Regions from separate parts of the Mitsuaria sp. MSU3D genome, predicted to be linked through region 2. Evidence: predicted binding sites of a transcription regulator. Region 2 holds the regulator's gene; the other holds the start of a gene.
What was found. Region 2 encodes LexA, which represses DNA repair genes until DNA is damaged. Its sites were predicted from a motif close to ACTGTATNNNNATACAGT; they were not measured.
Positions count from the first base shown of each region.

Region 1: recA (recombinase RecA) is a predicted target of LexA. The motif match lies at 6,112-6,129, and genes of this name have one in related genera.

Region 1 covers NZ_CP200314.1:4,805,036-4,815,427, reverse strand. Annotated here, with positions in the region: gene mreD (rod shape-determining protein MreD) at 1-310, shown strand, start outside; gene mrdA (penicillin-binding protein 2) at 333-2,420, shown strand; gene rodA (rod shape-determining protein RodA) at 2,417-3,571, shown strand; gene AC1VNM_RS21135 (sensor histidine kinase) at 3,602-5,107, opposite strand; gene AC1VNM_RS21130 (response regulator) at 5,179-5,850, opposite strand; gene recA (recombinase RecA) at 6,169-7,215, shown strand; gene AC1VNM_RS21120 (regulatory protein RecX) at 7,231-7,794, shown strand; gene sucC (ADP-forming succinate--CoA ligase subunit beta) at 8,233-9,393, shown strand; gene sucD (succinate--CoA ligase subunit alpha) at 9,421-10,314, shown strand.
Region 2 covers NZ_CP200314.1:1,237,818-1,248,209, reverse strand. Annotated here, with positions in the region: gene AC1VNM_RS05750 (MarR family winged helix-turn-helix transcriptional regulator) at 1-483, shown strand, start outside; gene AC1VNM_RS05745 (organic hydroperoxide resistance protein) at 533-967, shown strand; gene AC1VNM_RS05740 (asparaginase) at 1,076-2,002, opposite strand; gene lexA (transcriptional repressor LexA) at 2,126-2,803, shown strand; gene AC1VNM_RS05730 (helix-hairpin-helix domain-containing protein) at 2,821-3,126, shown strand; tRNA gene AC1VNM_RS05725 (tRNA-Asp) at 3,192-3,268, opposite strand; tRNA gene AC1VNM_RS05720 (tRNA-Glu) at 3,371-3,446, opposite strand; tRNA gene AC1VNM_RS05715 (tRNA-Ala) at 3,509-3,584, opposite strand; tRNA gene AC1VNM_RS05710 (tRNA-Asp) at 3,632-3,708, opposite strand; tRNA gene AC1VNM_RS05705 (tRNA-Glu) at 3,891-3,966, opposite strand; tRNA gene AC1VNM_RS05700 (tRNA-Ala) at 4,009-4,084, opposite strand; gene gltX (glutamate--tRNA ligase) at 4,229-5,629, opposite strand; gene AC1VNM_RS05690 (O-succinylhomoserine sulfhydrylase) at 5,626-6,861, opposite strand; gene purF (amidophosphoribosyltransferase) at 6,861-8,372, opposite strand; gene AC1VNM_RS05680 (CvpA family protein) at 8,433-8,921, opposite strand; gene AC1VNM_RS05675 (SPOR domain-containing protein) at 8,990-9,949, opposite strand; gene folC (bifunctional tetrahydrofolate synthase/dihydrofolate synthase) at 10,114-10,392, opposite strand, start outside.

The sequences.
Region 1 (10,392 bases), 3.6 Mb from region 2:
CGACGTCCACCACGGCGCGCTGCTCGGCCAGCATGCGCTGGCCTACAGCCTGCTCGCCTTCGGTGCCGTCGCGCTGCACCGCCGGCTGCTGTGGTTCACGCTGGGCGCGCAGGCACTGCACGTGCTGCCGCTGTTCGTGCTCGCGACAGCGATCGCCGTCATCGTCCGGCTGATCGTCGGCGGCATGTGGCCGGGTTGGAGCCTCTTGCTGGCGCCGCTGCTGCAGGCGGCCTTGTGGCCGATCGCCGCGGCGCTCCTGCTCGCGCCTCAGCGCCGCGCGCCGGATCCCGACGCGCACCGCCCGCTCTGAGGGTGCCGGGAACAAGCCCGCGATGACGGTCATCAAGAACCTCCAGGCGGAGCTGAGCCGCTTCCGGCTGCGGCTGTTCGCGGCGGCGGCGTTCGTGCTGTTCTGCTTCGGCCTGCTCGTCGCACGCCTCGTCTACCTGCAGATCACGCAGCACGATACGCTGCTCGAGCGCGCCGAGACCAACCGCGTTTCCGTCGTCCCCATCGTGCCCAACCGGGGCCTGATCGTGGACCGCAACGGCGTGGTGCTGGCGAGCAACTACTCGGCCTATACGCTGGAGATCACGCCGTCGAAGGTGCCGGACCTTGAACGTACGATCGACGCGTTGTCCGCCGTCATCGACATCCAGCAGCGCGACCGCCGGCGGTTCAAGCGGCTGATGGAGGAAAGCAAGAACTTCGAGTCGCTGCCCATCCGCACCAAGCTGACCGACACCGAGGTGGCCCGTTTCGCCGCGCAGCGCTTCCGCTTCCCCGGCGTGGACATCAAGGCCCGGCTGTTCCGCAGCTATCCGATGGGCGACATCGGCGCGCACCTGCTGGGCTACATCGGCCGCATCAACCAGGCCGAGAAGAAGGCGATGGACGACTGGTCGGAAGAGGACGTCGCCAACTACCGTGGCACCGAGTACATCGGCAAGCTCGGGTTGGAGCAGGCCTATGAGCGCGAACTGCACGGCCAGACCGGGTTCGAGGAGATGGAGACCAGCGCGGGCGGCCGCGCGGTGCGCCGCCTGCGCAACCGCCCGCCGACGCCTGGCAACACGCTGCACCTGTCGGTCGACATCAAGCTGCAGGCACTGGTGGAGCGGCTCTTCGGCGACCGACGCGGCGCGCTCGTCGCGATGGATCCGCGCAACGGCGAGGTGCTGGCCTTCGTCTCCAAGCCGACCTTCGATCCCAACCTGTTCGTCGACGGCATCGACGCGGACAGCTGGCGCGAGCTCAACGAGGACATCGACAAGCCGCTGCTGAACCGTGCGCTGCGCGGCACCTATCCGCCGGGCTCGACCTTCAAGCCGTACATGGCGATGGCGGCTTTGAACACGGGCAAGCGGGCCGCCAACGTGGTGATCCAGGACAACCTGAACTTCAGCTTCGGCGGCCGTGTCTTCGGCAGCGCCACCGGCGACCGCGCGGGGCCGAAGGACATGCGGCTGGCGATCGTGACGTCGTCGAACGTCTACTTCTATTCGCTGGCCAACGAGATGGGTGTGGACATGATCCATGACCAGCTCGAACCTTTCGGCTTCGGCCGCAAGACCGAGATCGACCTCCAGGGCGAGGTCACCGGCCTGCTGCCCAGCACCGAATGGAAGCGCCGGGCATTCAAGCGGCCCGACCAGCAGAAGTGGTACGCCGGCGAGACGATCTCGCTGGGCATCGGCCAGGGCCAGAACAACTTCACGATGCTGCAGCTGGCGACTGCGATGTCGACGCTGTCCAGCGGCGGCGAGCGTTACCGGCCCAGGCTGGTGCGGGAGATCGAGGACGTCGTCAAGCACGCGCAACGGCGCGTGGCGAGCGATGCCTTGGCGCCGCTGGCGCTGCGCAAGGCGGACGTCGACGTGATCCGCAACGCGATGCACGACGTGACGCTGGAAGGCACGTCGCGCGCGGTGTTCGCGGGCGCGCAGTACCAGAGCGCCGGCAAGACCGGGACGGCGCAGGCGGTGGGCCTGCGTGCCGGCCAGACCTACAGCAGCATCAAGGCGGACGAGCGCAAGCGCGATCACTCGTTGTACATCTCGTTCGCGCCTTACCAGGCGCCGACCATTGCGCTGGCCTTGATCGTCGAGAACGCGGGCTTCGGCTCCGAGTCGGCCGCGCCGATCGCACGCCGCGTGTTCGACTACGTGCTCACCGGGACTTACCCGAGCGAAGAGGACATCGCCAAGGTGCGGGTCGGCCAGGTCGGCGCGCCGATCGGCACGCCGCGCCGCGTCGAAGACATTCCGCTGCCCAACGCCGCCGCCAGCGCGCCGGAGGCGGCGGCCTCGGCGGTCGCCTCGCCCGCCTCTGCCCCTTCGCGGGCCTCCGCGCCTTCGGCGCCGGCCGCGCCCGTCGCGCGGGCCGCCGCGTCGCGTCCCACCCAGGGAGCCTCACGATGAGCGCCGTCTTCAGCAAACCCAGCCTGCTGCAACGGGTGAAGCCGCTGTTCCAGGGCTTCGACATCCCGCTGCTGCTTGCGATGGCCTGGCTCATGGGCCTGGGCCTGATGTGCATGTACTCGGCGGGCTACGACCACGGCACCCGTTTCGTCGATCACGCCCGCAACATGGTGCTGGCCATGGGCGTGCTGTTCGTCACTGCGCAGGTGCCGCCTCAACGGCTGATGCAACTCGCGTTGCCGCTCTACGCCGTCGGCGTGACCCTGCTGGTGGCGGTGGCGCTGTTTGGCATCACGAAGAAGGGCGCGACCCGCTGGCTGTACGTCGGCACGCAGATCCAGCCGTCGGAACTGCTGAAGATCGCGGTGCCGCTGATGCTGGCCTGGTGGTTCCAGAAGCGCGAAGGCCAGTTGCGGCTGCCCGACTTCGTCGCCGCCTTCATCCTGCTGGTGGTGCCGGTCGGGCTGATCGCGAAGCAGCCGGATCTGGGCACGTCGCTGCTGGTGCTGGGCGCGGGCCTGTACGTGATCTTCTTCGCCGGGCTGTCGTGGAAGCTGATCATCCCGGCCCTGGTGCTGGCCGGCGCGGGCATCACGGCGCTGGTCTTCAGCGAGGACCAGATCTGCCAGCCCGACGTGAAATGGGTCGTGCTGAAGGACTACCAGAAGGACCGTGTCTGCACCTTGCTGGACCCGACGAAGGACCCGCTGGGCAAGGGCTTCCACATCATCCAGGGCGAGATCGCGATCGGCTCCGGCGGCGTGACCGGCAAGGGCTTCATGAAGGGCACGCAGACGCACCTGGAGTTCATTCCGGAACGGACGACCGACTTCATCTTCGCGGCCTACGGCGAGGAGTTCGGACTGATCGGAGCGGCGGGACTGCTGATCGGCTTCACCGCGCTGATCCTGCGCGGACTGGCGATCGCGCACGAGGCGCCGACCTTGTTCTCGAGACTGCTCGCGGGGGCGATCACGTTGAGCTTCTTCACCTACGTGTTCGTGAACATGGGCATGGTCACCGGCATCCTCCCTGTGGTGGGGGTGCCGCTGCCGTTCATCTCCTATGGGGGAACGGCGATGGTGACGCTGGGCTTGTCGCTCGGGATGCTGATGTCCATCGCCAAGAGCCGGGGCGGGACGCAGCGCTGAGCGGGCGGCGGCTCCCGGTGGCGGAAGCGGTCAGGAGCCGGCGTTCTGCAGCGGGTGCGCGGCGAACCGGACCGTGAATCGCGCGCCCGGCCCTGCGCCTTCCGATTCCGCCTGTCGACGCGCTCGCGTGTCATCGACCGCAATCTCCGCTTCATGCTGCTGGACGATCTCGCGCACGATCGCCAGCCCCAGTCCGGAGCCGTCGACGTTGGTGCCCAGCGCGCGGTAGAACGGCTGGAAGATCTGCTCGCGTTCCGACTCGGCGATGCCCGGTCCGGAGTCTTCCACCTGCAGCACGCAGACCTGTCCGAACGGGTCCTCGACCACGCGCACCGTGACCGTTCCGTCACTCGGCGTGTAGAGCAGCGCGTTGTCGACGAGGTTGCGGATCAGCTCGCGGATCAGCAGCGGATGCCCGCTGATGCGCAGCCCGGCCTGGCTCGCTTCCGGTCCCTCGTAGCCAAGGTCCAGCCGCTTCTCCATGGCCCGCGGCACGAAGTCGCGCACGGTCTCGATCGCCAGCACGGCGAGGTTCACTTCGCTGCGCCGGGCGGCGTGCTCCTGGTCCTCGGCGCGGGCCATCGCCAGCAGCTGGTTGACCATGTGCGCCGCGCGCTGACTCGATACCGCGATCTGCTTCAGCGATCGGCGCAGCTCCGCGGGTGAGCTGCGTCCCTCGTCGATCTCGCGCTGCGCCAGCTCGGCCTGCGTGCGCAGCCCCGCGAGCGGCGTCTTCAGCTGATGCGCGGCGTCGGCCAGGAAATGCTTCTGCGACCGGATCGACTGGTCGAGCCGCTCCAGCAGATCGTTGATCGCCTGCACCAGCGGCGCGACTTCGTCGGGGATGCGCTGTTCGTCGATGGGGCTCAGGTCCGAGCTGTCGCGGGAGCGGATGCGCCGCTGCAGGTCGTTCAGCGGCGCGATCCCGCGCGCCAGTGCCAGCCACACCAGCAGCACCGCCAGCGGCAGGATCACGAACTGCGGCAGGATGACGCCCTTGATGATCTCGTTGGTCAGCCGCGAGCGCTTGCCCAGCGTCTCCGCGACCTGCACCAGCATCATCCGGTCGCTGCCCGCCATCCCCTCTGGCACCACCCACAGGTAGGACACGCGCACCGCCTCGTTGTTGATCTCGTCGAACCGGCGATTCACCTCCCAGGGAACGATCGGCGGCTCGACCTCGGGCACCGGCAGCAGCGCATCGCCGCTCAGCAGCTCGCCGCGCAGGCCCAGTACCTGGTAGTAGACGGTGTCGGATTCGTCCGCGCGCAGCAGGGCGGCGGCCTCGGGCGCGAGCGCGTAGCGCGACCGGCCGCGCCGCGCCGCCGCATCGCCGGGCCCGGGCTCGGTCACGACCTGCAGGCCGAGCGTGCGCGCCATCTCGTCGAGCTCACGGTCATAGGGCTTGTTGGCGATGCCCTGGGCCACCAGCCAGGTCAGTGCGACGCTGATCGGCCAGATGACCAGCAGCGGCGCGAGCATCCAGTCGAGGATCTCGCCGAACAGCGAGCGATGGCCGGTGGAATCAGTCGCCATGACGCGCACCGTGGGTCAGGCGTCCGCGCGGAGCTGTCCCGCGCCTCGCGCGGCCAGGCCCACGCGACCGCTCAGCCGGGAATCTTCTCAAGGCAGTAGCCCAGTCCGCGCACCGTCGCGATGCGGATCGGGCCCTGCTCGATCTTCTTGCGCAACCGATGGATGTAGACCTCGATCGCGTTGTTGCTGACCTCTTCGCCCCACTCGCACAGGCGCTCGACCAACTGGTCCTTGCTGACGAGGCGGCCGGCGCGCTGCAGCAGCACTTCCAGCAGCGACAGCTCGCGCGCCGAGAGTTCCACCATCTGGTCGTTGATGTAGGCGACGCGTCCCGTCGCGTCGAAGGTCAGCGGACCGTGGCGGATGACGCTCGAGGCGGTGCCCAGGCCGCGGCGCGTGAGTGCGCGCACGCGGGCTTCGAGCTCCTGCAGCGAGAACGGCTTGGCCATGTAGTCGTCGGCGCCCAGGTCCAGGCCCTTGACGCGTTCCTCGATGCTGTCGGCCGCGGTCAGGATCAGCACCGGCACGGAGGATCCTCGTGCGCGCAGCCGCCTCAGCACCTCCAGGCCGTGCAGCTTGGGCAGGCCCAGATCGAGGATCAGGAGATCGAATTCATGCGAGGCCAGCGCGGCATCCGCCTCGCTGCCGCTGCCGACCTGATCGACGGCGCAGCCCGACGCCCGCAACGAGCGCAGCAGGCCGTCGGCCAGGACCTGGTCGTCTTCGGCGATCAAGATGCGCATGTGTCGTCCCCTCTGGTTATGGAGACATTCTAGGGAGCGGCCTGCTGGTGTTCCCTAGGCGTTTCCGAGGCGTTCGCTCGGCATGCGTCGGGCGTGGCGACTCACACCGACGACAGCGCGGCGTGGGGATGACTCCCACCGAAGGCGGAAAAAGGTGGGAACTGCGACGGCTGGCTCATCCAGTGAGCCATCTGGTGCTTAGGATGCCTACATCGACCCGTTGCCGGCACCGCAAAGCGCATCCGGCCGCTTCGACAAAGTACTGTACAGATATACAGATTGCGCCATAATCCGCCGCAGCCAACAGGAGAAGATTGCATGGACGCCCCCGTGAAGAACGCCAACACCGAAAAAGCCAAGGCCCTGCAGGCCGCCCTCGCCCAGATCGAAAAGCAGTTCGGCAAGGGCTCCATCATGCGGCTGGCCGAAGGCGAGAAGATCGAGGACATCCAGGTCGTCTCCACCGGCTCCCTGGGTCTCGACATCGCGCTGGGCGTCGGCGGTCTGCCGCGCGGCCGCGTGGTCGAGATCTACGGTCCTGAATCCTCGGGCAAGACCACGCTGACGCTGCAGGTCATCGCCCAGATGCAGAAGCTGGACGGCGTGTGCGCCTTCATCGACGCTGAACACGCGTTGGATGTCCAGTACGCGCAGAAGCTGGGCGTCAACCTGCAGGAACTGCTGATCAGCCAGCCCGACACCGGCGAACAGGCCCTGGAGATCGTGGATTCGCTGGTGCGCTCGGGGTCTGTCGACCTGATCGTCATCGACTCGGTCGCCGCGCTGACGCCGAAGGCGGAACTCGAAGGCGAGATGGGCGATTCGCTGCCCGGCCTGCAGGCCCGACTGATGAGCCAGGCGCTGCGCAAGCTGACCGCCACCATCAAGAAGACCAACTGCACCGTCGTCTTCATCAACCAGATCCGGATGAAGATCGGCGTGATGTTCGGCAGCCCGGAAACGACCACCGGCGGCAACGCGCTGAAGTTCTACGCTTCTGTGCGCCTGGACATCCGCCGCATCGGCTCGATCAAGAAGGGCGAGGAAGTCATCGGTTCCGAGACCAAGGTCAAGGTCGTCAAGAACAAGGTGGCGCCGCCGTTCAAGACGGCGGAGTTCGACATCCTCTACGGCGAAGGCATCAGCCGCGAAGGCGAGATCATCGACATGGGCGTGGCCGCCAAGATCGTCGAGAAGGCCGGCTCCTGGTACGCCTACAGCGGCGAGAAGATCGGCCAGGGCAAGGACAACGCGCGTGAGTTCCTGCGCGAGAACGCGGACCTGGCGGTCGAGATCGAGAACAAGATCCGCGAATCCCTGGGCATCCCCCTGTTGGGCGCAACGCCCGGCGGCGACGCCGAGTAAGCGCGGGGCTTTCGCATGACCCCGCCCGACGGTCGGCGGGGCCGAGCCTCGCAGCCTCTGTCGCTGAAGGCTCGCGCGATTGCGCTGCTCGCGCAGCGCGAGCACAGCGCGATGGAGCTGCGACGCAAGCTGCTGCGCATCGCGCGTGATCGGCAAGCCGAAGCCAGCGAGGCTTCGGAACCGAGGGGCGACGAATTCGCGGATGAAGCCGGGTCGAAGGACCTGGACGACGAAGTCGACGCGGTACTCGATTGGCTCAAGGCCAACGCTTATCTCGACGAGTCGCGGTTTGTCGAATCCCGCATCCACGTACGCTCTCAGCGCTTCGGTCAGCGACGTATCGAGCAGGAGCTCGCCCAGCATGGGCTCGCTTTGGACGCGGAACAGCGGTCGACACTTGTGGCCGGCGAATTGGATCGCGCCTGCGAATTGCTTCGGCGCAAGTTCGGTGATGGCCCCGCCCTCGATGCAGCGGCGCTAGCCAAACGCCTGCGTTTCCTCATCGGACGGGGATTCGGTTCGGATCTCGCGCGCCGGGCGGTCCGACGCGTCGCCGAGGGCAGCGATGCCGATGCGTGAAGCGCGCGTCGGACCGGTCACTGGTCTTGCCGCCTGAATGAGCGACAGGGGCTGAAACTCCCCGAAACTTCGTGCGTCATGAGCACCTTGCGGCGCGCTGACAAGCCCACGCCAGTGCGCGTCTCAACCGCGCCAAGGGCTTGATGCAACGCAGCATGCTACATTTTCGGCTTCGCAAAACAGCCCGCCGGCGTTCGTCCGCGGGCGTGTTTTCGCGTGTTTGCATCGGTTTTATGTCTTCCTCCGCCTCCCCCGAGCGCCATCCGCCGCATCATCGTCGCTCCGTCGACGTGCGGTCCTATGGTCGCGACGACGGGTTCCTTGTCGCGGAGACCCGGTTGAATCCGGCGTTGCAAACCTCCTCTCCACGCCGGCACCGCGGAGCGCCCGCGGCACTGGCAGCCTCTTCCTGATTCATCCATCAAGCGAGACCTCCCTATGAAGATTCACGAGTACCAGGGCAAGGAAATCCTGCGCCAGTTCGGCGTGCCGGTGCCGCGCGGCATTCCCGCGTTCACGGTGCAAGAGGCGGTCGAAGCCGCGCAGAAGCTGGGCGGCCCGGTCTGGGTGGTCAAGGCGCAGATCCACGCCGGCGGCCGCGGCAAGGGCGGCGGCGTCAAGCTGGGCAAGAGCCTGGACGACGTGAAGGCGCTCTCCGAGCAGATCCTGGGCATGCAGCTGGTCACGCACCAGACCGGCCCGGTCGGCCAGAAGGTCCGCCGCCTGTACATCGAAGAAGGCGCGGACATCAAGAACGAGCTGTACATCTCGCTGGTGACCGACCGCGGCACGCAGAAGGTCGCCTTCATCGCGTCGAGCGAAGGCGGCATGGACATCGAGGAAGTCGCCCACTCGACTCCCGAGAAGATCATCACCGAGTACATCGATCCGCTGACCGGCATCACGGCCGAGCAATCGAAGAAGATCGCCGCGGCCATCGGCCTGAGCGGCGCTTCGGTGGATCAGGCCGTCGACCTGTTCGCGAAGCTGTACAAGTGCTACATGGACACGGATGCGTCGCTGGTTGAAATCAACCCGCTGAACTGCGATTCGAAGGGCAACCTGATCGCGCTGGACGCGAAGTTCAACTTCGACGCCAACGCCCTGTTCCGTCACCCGGAAATCGTCGCCTACCGTGACCTGGACGAAGAAGACGCGGCTGAAATCGAAGCCTCGAAGTTCGACCTGGCCTACATCTCGCTGGACGGCAACATCGGCTGCCTGGTGAACGGCGCCGGTCTGGCGATGGCCACCATGGATACCATCAAGCTGTTCGGCGGCGAGCCGGCCAACTTCCTGGACGTGGGTGGCGGCGCCACCGCCGAGAAGGTCACCGAAGCCTTCAAGATCATGCTGAAGAACCCCGAGGTGAAGGGCATCCTCGTGAACATCTTCGGCGGCATCATGAAGTGCGACACCATCGCCGAAGGCGTGATCACGGCCTGCAAGGCCGTCAACCTGAACGTCCCGCTGGTCGTCCGCATGAAGGGCACCAACGAGGAGCTGGGCAAGAAGATGCTGGCCGAGTCCGGCCTGCCCATCATCGCCGCCGACACCATGGCCGAAGCCGCGACCAAGATCGTCGCCGCCGTCAAGTAAGCCGAAGACCCAGCCAAGGAATACGACATGAGCATCTACATCAACAAGGACACCAAGGTCATCACCCAGGGCATCACGGGCAAGACCGGTCAGTTCCACACCCTGGGCTGCCAAGCCTACGCCAACGGCAAGAACGCGTTCGTCGCGGGCGTGAACCCGAAGAAGGCGGGCGAGAAGTTCTCGGACATCCCCATCTACGGCACCGTGAAGGAAGCCGCTGCCCAGACCGGCGCCACCGTGTCGGTGATCTATGTGCCGCCGGCCGGCGCCGCCGCCGCGATCTGGGAAGCCGTCGAGGCCGATCTGGACCTGGCGATCTGCATCACGGAAGGCATCCCCGTCCGTGACATGCTGGAAGTGCGCAACAAGATGAAGGCCAAGGAACTGGCTGGCGGCAAGAAGACGCTGCTGCTGGGCCCGAACTGCCCCGGCCTGATCACGCCCGACGAGATCAAGATCGGCATCATGCCCGGCCACATCCATCGCAAGGGTCGCATCGGCGTGGTCTCGCGCTCGGGCACGCTGACCTATGAAGCGGTGGCGCAGCTGACTGAAATCGGCTTGGGCCAATCCTCGGCAGTCGGTATCGGCGGCGACCCGATCAACGGTCTGAAGCACATCGACGTGATGCAGGCCTTCAACGACGATCCGGACACCGACGCCGTCATCATGATCGGTGAGATCGGTGGCCCGGACGAGGCGGAAGCCGCCCGTTGGTGCAAGGCCAACATGAAGAAGCCGGTGGTCGGTTTCATCGCGGGTGTGACCGCGCCTCCCGGAAAGCGCATGGGCCACGCTGGCGCGCTGATCTCCGGCGGTGCCGACACGGCCGATGCCAAGCTCGCCATCATGGAAGAGTGCGGTTTCACCGTGACGCGCAACCCGTCGGAAATGGGCAAGCTGCTGAAAGGCCTGCTGTAAGTAGCAGGAAAAACCTGATGCCAGGAGCTGTTGCTGCGTAATTTCACGCACTGCGGTTCCTGGGGGCGGGCGCGGACA
Region 2 (10,392 bases):
GGCACGGACTGGCTGAAGCTGGATGTTCAGCTGTGCTTCGCGCTCTATTCGACCTCGCTGGCGATGACGAAGCTCTACAAGCCGCTGCTGGCTCCCCTGGGCCTGACCTATCCGCAATACCTGGCGATGCTGGTGCTGTGGGAGACCGACGGCCCGAGCGTCTCCGATCTGGGGCAACGCTTGAACCTGGACTCCGGCACGCTGACGCCGCTGCTGAAACGCCTGGAATCGAACGGCCTCATCGAACGCCGCCGCGCCATGGCCGATGAGCGCCGCGTCGAGATCCACCTGACGCCCGCCGGCCGCGCACTGCGCGAGCAAGCCGTCTCCATCCCCGAACAACTGGCCTGCGCCAGCGCCTGCGGTCCCGCCGAACTGGAGTCGCTGACAAGACGCCTGCATGAATTGCGAGCCAATGTACTGACCCATCTGGCACGCGATCCCGCTGATCCCGTCACTGTCGACGAGGATGGCGAGACCTGACCCCGAGTTGTCCTTTCACCCCTCACCCATCACCACCAAGGAGCCTCACATGGCCATCGAAAAAGCCCTCTACACCGCCACCGCCACCGCCACCGGCGGCCGTCAAGGCACCGCGCAATCGTCCGACGGCGCGCTGAAGGTCGATCTGTCCACGCCGAAGGAACTCGGCGGCGGCGGCGGCCCCGGCACCAACCCGGAACAGCTGTTCGCGGCGGGCTACTCGGCCTGCTTCATCGGCGCGATGAAGGCCGTCTCGGGTCGCAACAAGGTCGCGCTGCCGGCCGAAGTCTCGATCACCAGCGAAGTCGGCATCGGCCCCCACGCCAACAAGCCGGGCGCCTTCGGCATCGCCGTGTCGATGAAGATCTCCGTGCCGGGCATGGACCGCGCCGCGCTGGAGAAGCTGGTCGCCGAAGCCCATGAGGTCTGCCCGTACTCGAACGCCACGCGCGGCAACATCGACGTCACGCTGACGATCGTCTGATCATCCGGGTCCGGCTCGTTCCGGACTCTCGATGGAAAAAAAGCGCCGGCAATGCCGGCGCTTTTTCGTTGGCGCATGCTTGCGCGCGCGTTCGTTGGCGCGGTGAGATCAGCGGGAGCGCAGCAGCGTGAGCATCAATTCGATGCGCGCCGCCCAGGGCGACAGCGCGGCCGCGGGCTCGTCGGACGCGCCGACGATGCGCCCCTGCGCGCAGCGCGTCGTTCGCCAGACCGGGATACCGGCGTCCTTCAGCGCCTGCACTGGCACGTCGAGCGCACGATTCAGCGTGCCATTCCCGGTGCAGGCCAGCACCAGCCCCTGGAGCCCCGCCGCACGCCACGCGTCGAGCGAACGCGCTTCCGAGCCGGCGTGGCTGCCGAGCACCTCGACCCAAGGCCACCGCGACGCGTCTTCGGGAAGCAGACCCACACCCAACGCCTCGCCTTGCGGCCAGTCGCGGAAGCGGCGCAGCGCACCCTCCTCCACCACGGCCAGTGGACCAGCGTCGGGCCCCGCCTCGAAGGCGTTCAGGCGATAGCTGTGCGTCTTGCGCAGTTCCAGGCCGGACCACACCTGACCCGCCACGACCGCGACGACGCCGCGCACGCCTTCGGCTTCGGCAACAGCCACCGCATCCAGCAGGTTCTGCGGACCATCCGCCTGGATGGCCGTCGCGGGGCGCATCGCGGCCGTCAGGACCACCGGCTTCTCCGGCGCGAGCACGCGCTGCAGCAGGTAAGCAGTCTCCTCGAGCGTGTCGGTGCCATGCGTGATCACGATGCCGCGGACCTCGGGGCGATCCAGATGCTCCCGCACCCGACGAGCGAGTCGCGCCCAGGTCGCGTGATCCATGTCCTTGCTGTCGAGCTGAGCCAGCTGCTCAGCCTCAAGCGCCTTCGACGCCAACGCCGGTACCGCGCTCACCAGCGACTCGACCGACAGCGAGCCGGCCTTGTAGCCGACGTTGTCCGTCGCGCTGCCGGAGGTCCCGGCGATGGTCCCGCCGGTGCCGATGATCACGAGGGTCTGGGCCACACTTTGCAATTTCTCGTCTCCTGTATAAAAATCCAGATGCTGGATGAATTCTCAGGCGGCTTTTGAACCATCAGGGTCGCCGCGTTCTCGACATCCGGTCCTCAATGGAAAAAAGGCTTGCTCGTGGATACACCGCCCAAACTCACTGCCCGGCAACAGCAGATCTTCGATCTGGTCCGCGACAGCATCGAGAGCACCGGCTCGCCGCCCACCCGCGCGGAGATCGCGCAGCAACTGGGATTCAAGTCCGCGAATGCGGCCGAGGAACACCTGCAGGCTCTGGCGCGAAAAGGCGTCATCGAGTTGGTCGGCGGTACCGCACGTGGGATCCGCCTGCCGTCGACCGCCTTGCGTCAGGTCAATCGCGCCCGGGAGCACAGCCAGTTCGCGCTGCCGCTGGCGAGCCTCGCACAGTTGACGCTGCCGCTCGTGGGCCGCGTCGCTGCCGGCGCGCCGATCCTCGCCGAGGAACATGTCGAGCAGCACTATAGCGTCGACCCCTCGATGTTCTCGAAGGCGCCCGACTTCCTGCTCCGCGTCAAAGGCATGAGCATGAAGGACATCGGCATCATGGACGGCGACCTGCTCGCCGTTCAGAAGATCAGCGAGGCGCGCAATGGCCAGGTCGTCGTGGCGCGCATCGGTGAAGAGGTCACCGTGAAGCGCTTCCAGCGCCATGCCGACGGCATTCGCCTGCTGCCGGAGAACCCGGACTTCCAACCGATCGAGGTCACCCCCGATGAGGAGTTTGCGATCGAAGGCCTGGCAGTCGGTCTGATCCGTTCCGGCGGCTTTCACTGAGCGCCGCCATCCCCCTCATGAGCGCGCGAAAGACGCACAGCAAAGCAGCCTCGGCCGCCGAATGCGCGTCTCTGCGGCAGATTCCCAACATCGGACCGGCGATGGTGCGGGATTTCGAGTTGATGGGGATTCATCAGCCGATGGATCTCGTGGGCGCCGATGCCTTCGCGCTGTATCAGCGGATTTGCAAACTCACCGGTCAGCGGCATGACCCGTGCGTCCTGGATACTTATATGGCCGCCGTCGATTTCATGAACGGCGGCCCTCCCCGTGATTGGTGGAGTTATACGGCGCAGCGCAAGCGCGAGTATCCGGATATCTGATTGAAGAACAAAAGCGACGACCAAAGAAAAAACCCTGCCGATTTGCATCGACAGGGTTTTAATGTTGGCGGAGTGGACGGGGCTCGAACCCGCGACCCCCGGCGTGACAGGCCGGTATTCTAACCAACTGAACTACCACTCCAGATACGACGCTATTGAGTGCATCGATATCATTTGCGAACAAATTCTGCTGCAAGCAATCAGTTCCATACAGAACTGCGATGCAGCCAAGCCTTGTCAAACTTGGCGTCCCCTAGGGGATTCGAACCCCTGTAGCCACCGTGAAAGGGTGGTGTCCTAGGCCTCTAGACGAAGGGGACAGGACCTGCTTGTTTTGACTCGAACTGCGCGTACCTTGCAACCGTCACACCCGAAGGCGTTCTGGTGGAGGTAAGCGGGATCGAACCGCTGACCTCTTGCATGCCATGCAAGCGCTCTCCCAGCTGAGCTATACCCCCGAATGCTTTCGCATCGAATCGGTACGCCGCCCGAGTCTCAACTGTGTTGGCGGAGTGGACGGGGCTCGAACCCGCGACCCCCGGCGTGACAGGCCGGTATTCTAACCAACTGAACTACCACTCCAGATACTCAAGACCTTTCGATCTGTCGCATCAAACTCTTCTTGCTTTGATTTCATCAATCACTTGATGTCATCGCTGCGTCGATTTCGTTACTGTACCTGATTTTGACAACGATCAAATCGATTTCCGAAGAATTTTTCGATTTTCTCGTTCAATCTCTGGTCAGTAACCAAGCTCGAAACTTGGCGTCCCCTAGGGGATTCGAACCCCTGTAGCCACCGTGAAAGGGTGGTGTCCTAGGCCTCTAGACGAAGGGGACTGAACCTTCTTCCTTGAACCGCGCGCCACGCAAACTGAAGTTTGGTGGAGGTAAGCGGGATCGAACCGCTGACCTCTTGCATGCCATGCAAGCGCTCTCCCAGCTGAGCTATACCCCCTTCGGGGAATTCGACCCGGCTTCTTTTCGGCTTTCTGAATTTCATCGGGGAGCTCGCGCTCCCCGTTTAATTCATCGTCTGCCGCTTCGAAGTTCGTTTCGAACGTCGCGCTGTTCAAGCGAGAACGAGAGTATAGATCGAGTTTTAAACAGAACGCAAGCGGTTCAACAAAATTTCTTTGTCGAAAAGTTCCAGCACCGCATCCACCGACGGCGTCTGCGAACGACCGCAGGCCAGCACCCGCACGGGAATCGCCAGTTGCGGCATCTTGATGCCGTACGCCGTGATCGTTTCCTTGATCGCGGCGCTGATCGACGCCTTGTCCCAATTCGCCAGCGCGTCGAGCTTGTCCGCCAGCGCCAGCACGGCCGGCTTCACGGCATCGGTCAGGTGCTGGGCCCGGTCCGCCTCGCTCGGCGTCACCGGCGACACATACATCGCCAGCCAGTCTGCCAGCGCCACCGTGGTACTGCAGCGATCCTTGAACAGCGCGCACATCGCTTCGAGGCGCTCCGGCGCGGCCAGGCCACGCCTGCCAAGTTGCACCGCCACCAGCGACGCCAGACGCGCGTCATCGGCCAACTTGATGTAGTGCGAGTTGACCCATTCCAGCTTGGCCGGATCCCATTGCGCGGGGCTCTTCGAGAGATGGCTGCCGTCGAACCATGACACCAGTTGCGCCACGCTGTAGAGCTCGTCGTCGCCGTGACTCCAGCCCAGGCGCGACAGGTAGTTCAGCATCGCCTCGGGCAGATAGCCGTTCTCCTCATACGCGGTGACGCTGACCGCGCCACGGCGCTTGGACAGCTTCAGTCCGTCATCGCCCAGGATCACCGGGATGTGGCCGAACGCCGGCAGCGCCGCGCCCAATGCGTTGAACAGGTTGATCTGCCAGGGCGTGTTGTTGATGTGCTCATCGCCGCGGAAGACATGGGTGATCTTCATGTCCCAGTCGTCGATCACGACCGCGAAGTTGTAGGTCGGGACGCCGTCCGGACGCAGCAGGATGAGGTCGTCGATCTCGCGGTTGTTGATCGTGATCGGTCCCTTGACCAGGTCGTCCCAGGTCACGTCGCCGTCGACCGGATTCTTGAAACGCACCACCGGCTCGATGCCCGCGGGAATCGCGGGCAGCGTCTTGCCCGGCTCCGGACGCCAGGTGCCGTCGTAGCGCCGCTTCTCGCCACGCGCCTCCTGGCCCGCCTTCATCGCGGCGAGCTCCTCGGGCGAGCAGTAGCAACGGTAGGCGGTGCCGGCAGCGATCATCTGCTCGATCACCGCGTGATAGCGCTCCAGGCGCTGCATCTGGTAGACCGGGCCTTCGTCGTACTCGAGGCCCAGCCACCGCATCGATGCCAGGATCTGGTCGACCGAATCCTGCGTCGATCGCGCGACGTCGGTGTCCTCGATGCGCAGCACGAATTCGCCGCCATGATGGCGCGCGTAGGCCCACGAGAACAGTGCCGTGCGCGCTGTGCCCAGGTGCAGGAAGCCCGTCGGCGACGGGGCGATGCGGGTGCGGACCGGGGTGGAAGGAGTCGTCATAGGGAATTCAAACCGCGGGCCAGGTCGGCCTTGATGTCTTCGATGTCTTCCAGGCCGACCGCGACGCGGATCAGACCCTGCGTGATGCCGGCCGCCTGGCGCTGCGGCTCGGTGAGCCGGCCGTGCGAAGTGCTGGCCGGATGAGTGATGGTGGTCTTGGTGTCGCCGAGGTTGGCGGTGATCGAGCAGATGCGAGTCTGGTCGATCACCTGGAACGCCGCGGCGCGGCCGCCGTCCTCGCCACCGCTCTTCACGATGAAGGACACGACCGCCCCGCCCTGCCCGCCTTGCTGGCGCATCGCGAGCTCATGCTGCGGATGCGACTTCAGGCCCGGGTAGTACACACGCTCGATGCCGGGGTGCGCCTCCAGCCATTCGGCCAACACGGCGGCGCTCGCGGTCTGCGCCTTCATGCGCACCGACAGCGTCTCCATGCCCTTGAGCACGACCCAGGCGTTGAACGGCGACAGCGACATGCCCACCGAGCGCATCACGGGGGTGAACACCTCGTCGACGTGCTTCGCGGAGGCGCAGATCGCGCCCGCGATCACGCGGCCCTGCCCGTCGAGGTACTTGGTGCCGGAATGGATGATGAAGTCCGCGCCCATCTTCGCCGGTTGCTGCAGCGCGGGCGAGGCGAAGCAGTTGTCGACGGCCAGCAGCGCGCCGTGCGCGTGCGCGATCTCCGCCAGCGCGGCGACATTGCAGACCTCGGTCAGCGGATTGGTCGGCGTCTCGGCGAACAGCAGCTTCGTGTTGGGTTGCAGGGCCCCCTTCCACTCGGCCAGGTCAGTCTGCGACACGAAGGTCGTCTGGACGCCGAACTTGCCGAACTCGCCCTGCAGCAGCTTGATGGTCGAGCCGAACACCGAGCGCGAGCACACCACGTGGTCGCCGGACTTCAGCAGGCCCATGACCAGCAGCATGATCGCGGACATGCCCGACGAAGTCGCGATGCAGGCCTCGGTGCCTTCGAGCGCGGCGAGCCGGCGCTCCATCATCATGACCGTGGGATTCGAGAAGCGGCTGTAGACGAAGGCCTCTTCCTCGTTGGCGAAACGGCGCGCGGCGGTGGCTGCGTCCGGATGCACGAAGGAACTGGTCAGGTACAGCGCTTCCGAGTTCTCGCCCCACGGCGACGGCGGCAGGCCTTCGCGGACGGCGAGCGTGTCCAGCCGGACGTCGGCGGGCAGGTCCACGCGCGGGATGCCGCCCTTCTTGTCGTTGCCCATCACTGGTCTCCGCCGCTCTGCAGCGCCAGACGGCTGCGCGCCGGCATGTCCTCTTCCTCCGGCTGCGACTTGCGCTGCGCCTGCAGCGTGGCGAAGTCCTCGGCCGACACGTCGCCGGTGATGTAGGTGCCGTCGAAGCAGGAGGCCTCGAAACCGTTCAGCCCCGGGCGGAGCTGGCCGACCACGCGCTTCATCGCATCGACGTCCTGGTAGATCAGCGCGTCGGCGCCGATGAACTGGCGGATCTCCTCGATCGAGCGGCCGTGGGCGATCAGTTCCTCCTTGGTCGGCATGTCGATGCCGTAGACGTTGGGGAAGCGCACCGGCGGCGCGGCCGAGGCCAGGTAGACCTTGTTCGCGCCGGCCTCGCGGGCCATCTGGACGATTTCCTTGGAGGTCGTGCCGCGCACGATGGAGTCGTCGACCAGCAGCACGTTGCGGCCCTTGAATTCGAGGCCGATCGCGTTGAGCTTCTGGCGCACCGACTTCTTGCGCGTGGACTGGCCCGGCATGATGAAGGTCCGGCCGACGTAGCGGTTCTTCACGAAGCCCTCGCGATACGGCTTGCCGATGCGGTGCGCGAGCTGCATCGCCGACGGGCGGCTGGACTCGGGAATCGGGATGACGACGTCGATCTCGCTCGGCGGGATCGTCGAGATCAGGCGCTGGGCCAGGGTCTCGCCCATGTTCAGCCGGGCCTGGTAGACCGAGATGCCGTCCATCACCGAGTCCGGGCGCGCCAGATAGACGAACTCGAACATGCAGGGGTTCAGCGTCGGGTTCTCGGCGCACTGCTGCGTGTGGACCGTGCCGTGGGTGTCGATGAACAGGGCCTCGCCGGGCGCGAGGTCGCGCGTCAGCGTGTGCGCCGTGCCTTCGAGCGCCACGCTCTCGCTGGCGACCATGACCTCGCCGTCGGCCGCCTGGCCGAAGCACAAGGGGCGGATGCCGTAGGGGTCGCGGAACGCGAGCAGGCCATGCCCGGCGATCAGGGCGATCACGGCGTAGGAGCCCTTGATCCGCTTGTGCACCGTGCCCACGGCCTTGAAGATCTGCGCCGGCGTCAGCGGCAGGTCGCGGCCGGCCCGCTCGAGCTCATGCGCGAGCACGTTGATCAGGACTTCGGTATCGCTCTCGGTGTTGATGTGGCGGCGGTCGACGTCGAACAGCTCGTCCTTCAGCGCATGCGCGTTGGTGAGGTTGCCGTTGTGGACCAGGACGATGCCGTAGGGCGCATTGACGTAGAAGGGCTGCGCCTCCTCTTCCGAATAGGCATTGCCCGCCGTCGGATAGCGCACCTGGCCGAGGCCGACGTTGCCGGGCAGCCCGCGCATGTTGCGGGTGCGGAACACGTCGCGCACCATGCCACGCGCCTTGTGCATGAAGCACTTCTGACCCTGCATCGTGACGATGCCGGCCGCGTCCTGGCCGCGATGCTGCAACAGCAGCAGCGCGTCATAGATCAGCTGGTTGACCGGCGCCTTGGAAATCACACCGACGATGCCGCACATGGGGAGGTCCTTAATGCTTCTGGAACGGGAGGAAAACGACGGCCGGAGCGCTCGTGACGCTCAGGCCGGAATGTAGTCTTGCAGGGCCGCGGGCAACAGCGGCTTCACCTGCGTGAGCGTGGCCTGCAGCCAGGGCGCGATCTGCGATTCGGCCCAGGGCTGCGAGCGCACGGCCGGCGTCATGTCGACGATGACGGTCGCCAGCAGCGTCAGCAGCACCGCGCGCAGCACGCCGAAGGCGGCGCCGCCGAGCCGGTCCAGCACACCCAGCGGCGTCGCGTGGATCAAGGCCCGGATCAGCTTCGCGCCGAGGCCCCAGATCAGCAGCACCAGGATGAAGGCCAGCACCAGCCCGAGGGCGTGGATCAGCGCCGGACCGATCTTCTCCGCCGGCAGGAAGCGCTCGATGAACGGCGCCACGAAGGGCGAGGCCGCGTAGGCCACCAGCCAGCCGGCGATGGTCATCAGCTCGAACACCAGGCCGCGCCAGGCGCCCAGCAGGACCGAGATGACGAGCAGGCTCAGCAGCGCGAGGTCGACCCAGTTCATCGCGGCGATCGGAGGTGCGCTGAGGCGGGTTCATGGTCGTGCATCGTGACAGTCTCCGTGCCGGCCCGTCAGAGCGTCAGCACGGCCGACGACAGGCCGCCGCCGCGGACTTTCGCCGCGACCTTGTCCGCCTCGTCGCGCGAATTGAACGGCCCCACCCGCACGCGGATGCGCTTGCCGTCCGCCGTGTCGACCGCCTGCGTGTACGTCTTCAGGCCCATGCGCTCGACCTTCACGCGCACATCCTGCGCGGCCTTGCCGTCGGCGTAGGCACCGACCTGCACGATGAAACGCGCGGCGGACGCGGCCGCGTCCGGCTTTCTCTCGGAAGAGGGCCGCCCCTCCAGCAGCGCCTGGGCGCGGGCAGCATCCGCGGAGCGGGTGTCGGGTTTCGGGTCAGGCTTGCGTTCGGGCTTGGCGTCGACCTTGGGCTCGGGCTTGCGTTCCGGCTTGGTCTCGGGTCTGACCTCGGGCTTGTGTTCAGGCTTGGGCTCGACGCGCGCCGGGCGGGCGGGCTCGGCGATCGTCGCGCGCTCGTCGGGCTTGGTGTCCATGCGCGTGGGCGGCATGGCCTGGGCCACTTGATCGGCCACCGGGTCGCGAGGCGCTTCCGGCGGCGGAACCGGCCGGTCGGCGGCGGCTTGCTCCGCGGACTCGGTGATGATGCCGCGGCCGGCATCCGCCCCGGCGGTCTGACCGCGCGAGGTCGGAGCAGTCGGCGCGGGAATGGTCAGCGGCGTGGCGCCGTCCTTGCGCGGGATGTCGATCGGCAGGTCGACCGGGATCGGACGCGGCTGGGTCTCGAAGAGCAACGGGAACACGATCACCGCGACGCCCACCAGTACCGCGGCGCCGATCAGGCGACGGCGCGCCCGCAGACGCAGTTGCTGGACATCGTCGACCGCCTCGGCGCCGCCGCGGGCGCGCCCTCGCGCACCGTCGCCGGAACGGCCCCGCTCAGCCCGATCACCGCCTCGGTCGCCGGAGTCGTTCGCTTCGCCGCGCTTCAGGAAGGACAGAAAACCCATGTACTCGGAGAACCTGGTTGATGCCGCGCCGTCGCCGCGGGAGTGCCTTCGGGACCCAGGGCCCCGGAGCGGAAAGCGGCCCCTCCGTAGGTACGGACAGGGCCGCCGACTTCAACTGCGAGAGATTCGAATGCAGCGTTGCGAAGCGCTCAATGCCGCCCGCTTCAAGACTCGGATTCCGGCTGGACGCCGCCGCCCAGTCTCGGGATGCCGTTCTTGAGCACGCCGCCCACGGTGAAGAACGAACCGAAGACCAAAATTCTATCAGCGGGGTCCGCCTCGGCCGCCGCCGCGGCCAGGGCCGACGCGGGGTCCGGGTGCAGCGATGCGCCGACTTCCTTCGGCGTCTGCAGCGTGCCGGCGGCGCGCGCCTCGTCGAAACGTGTCCGCAGCGCCTGGGCGGTCGCCGCACGCGCGATCGGCAGGTCGCAGAAATGCCAGTG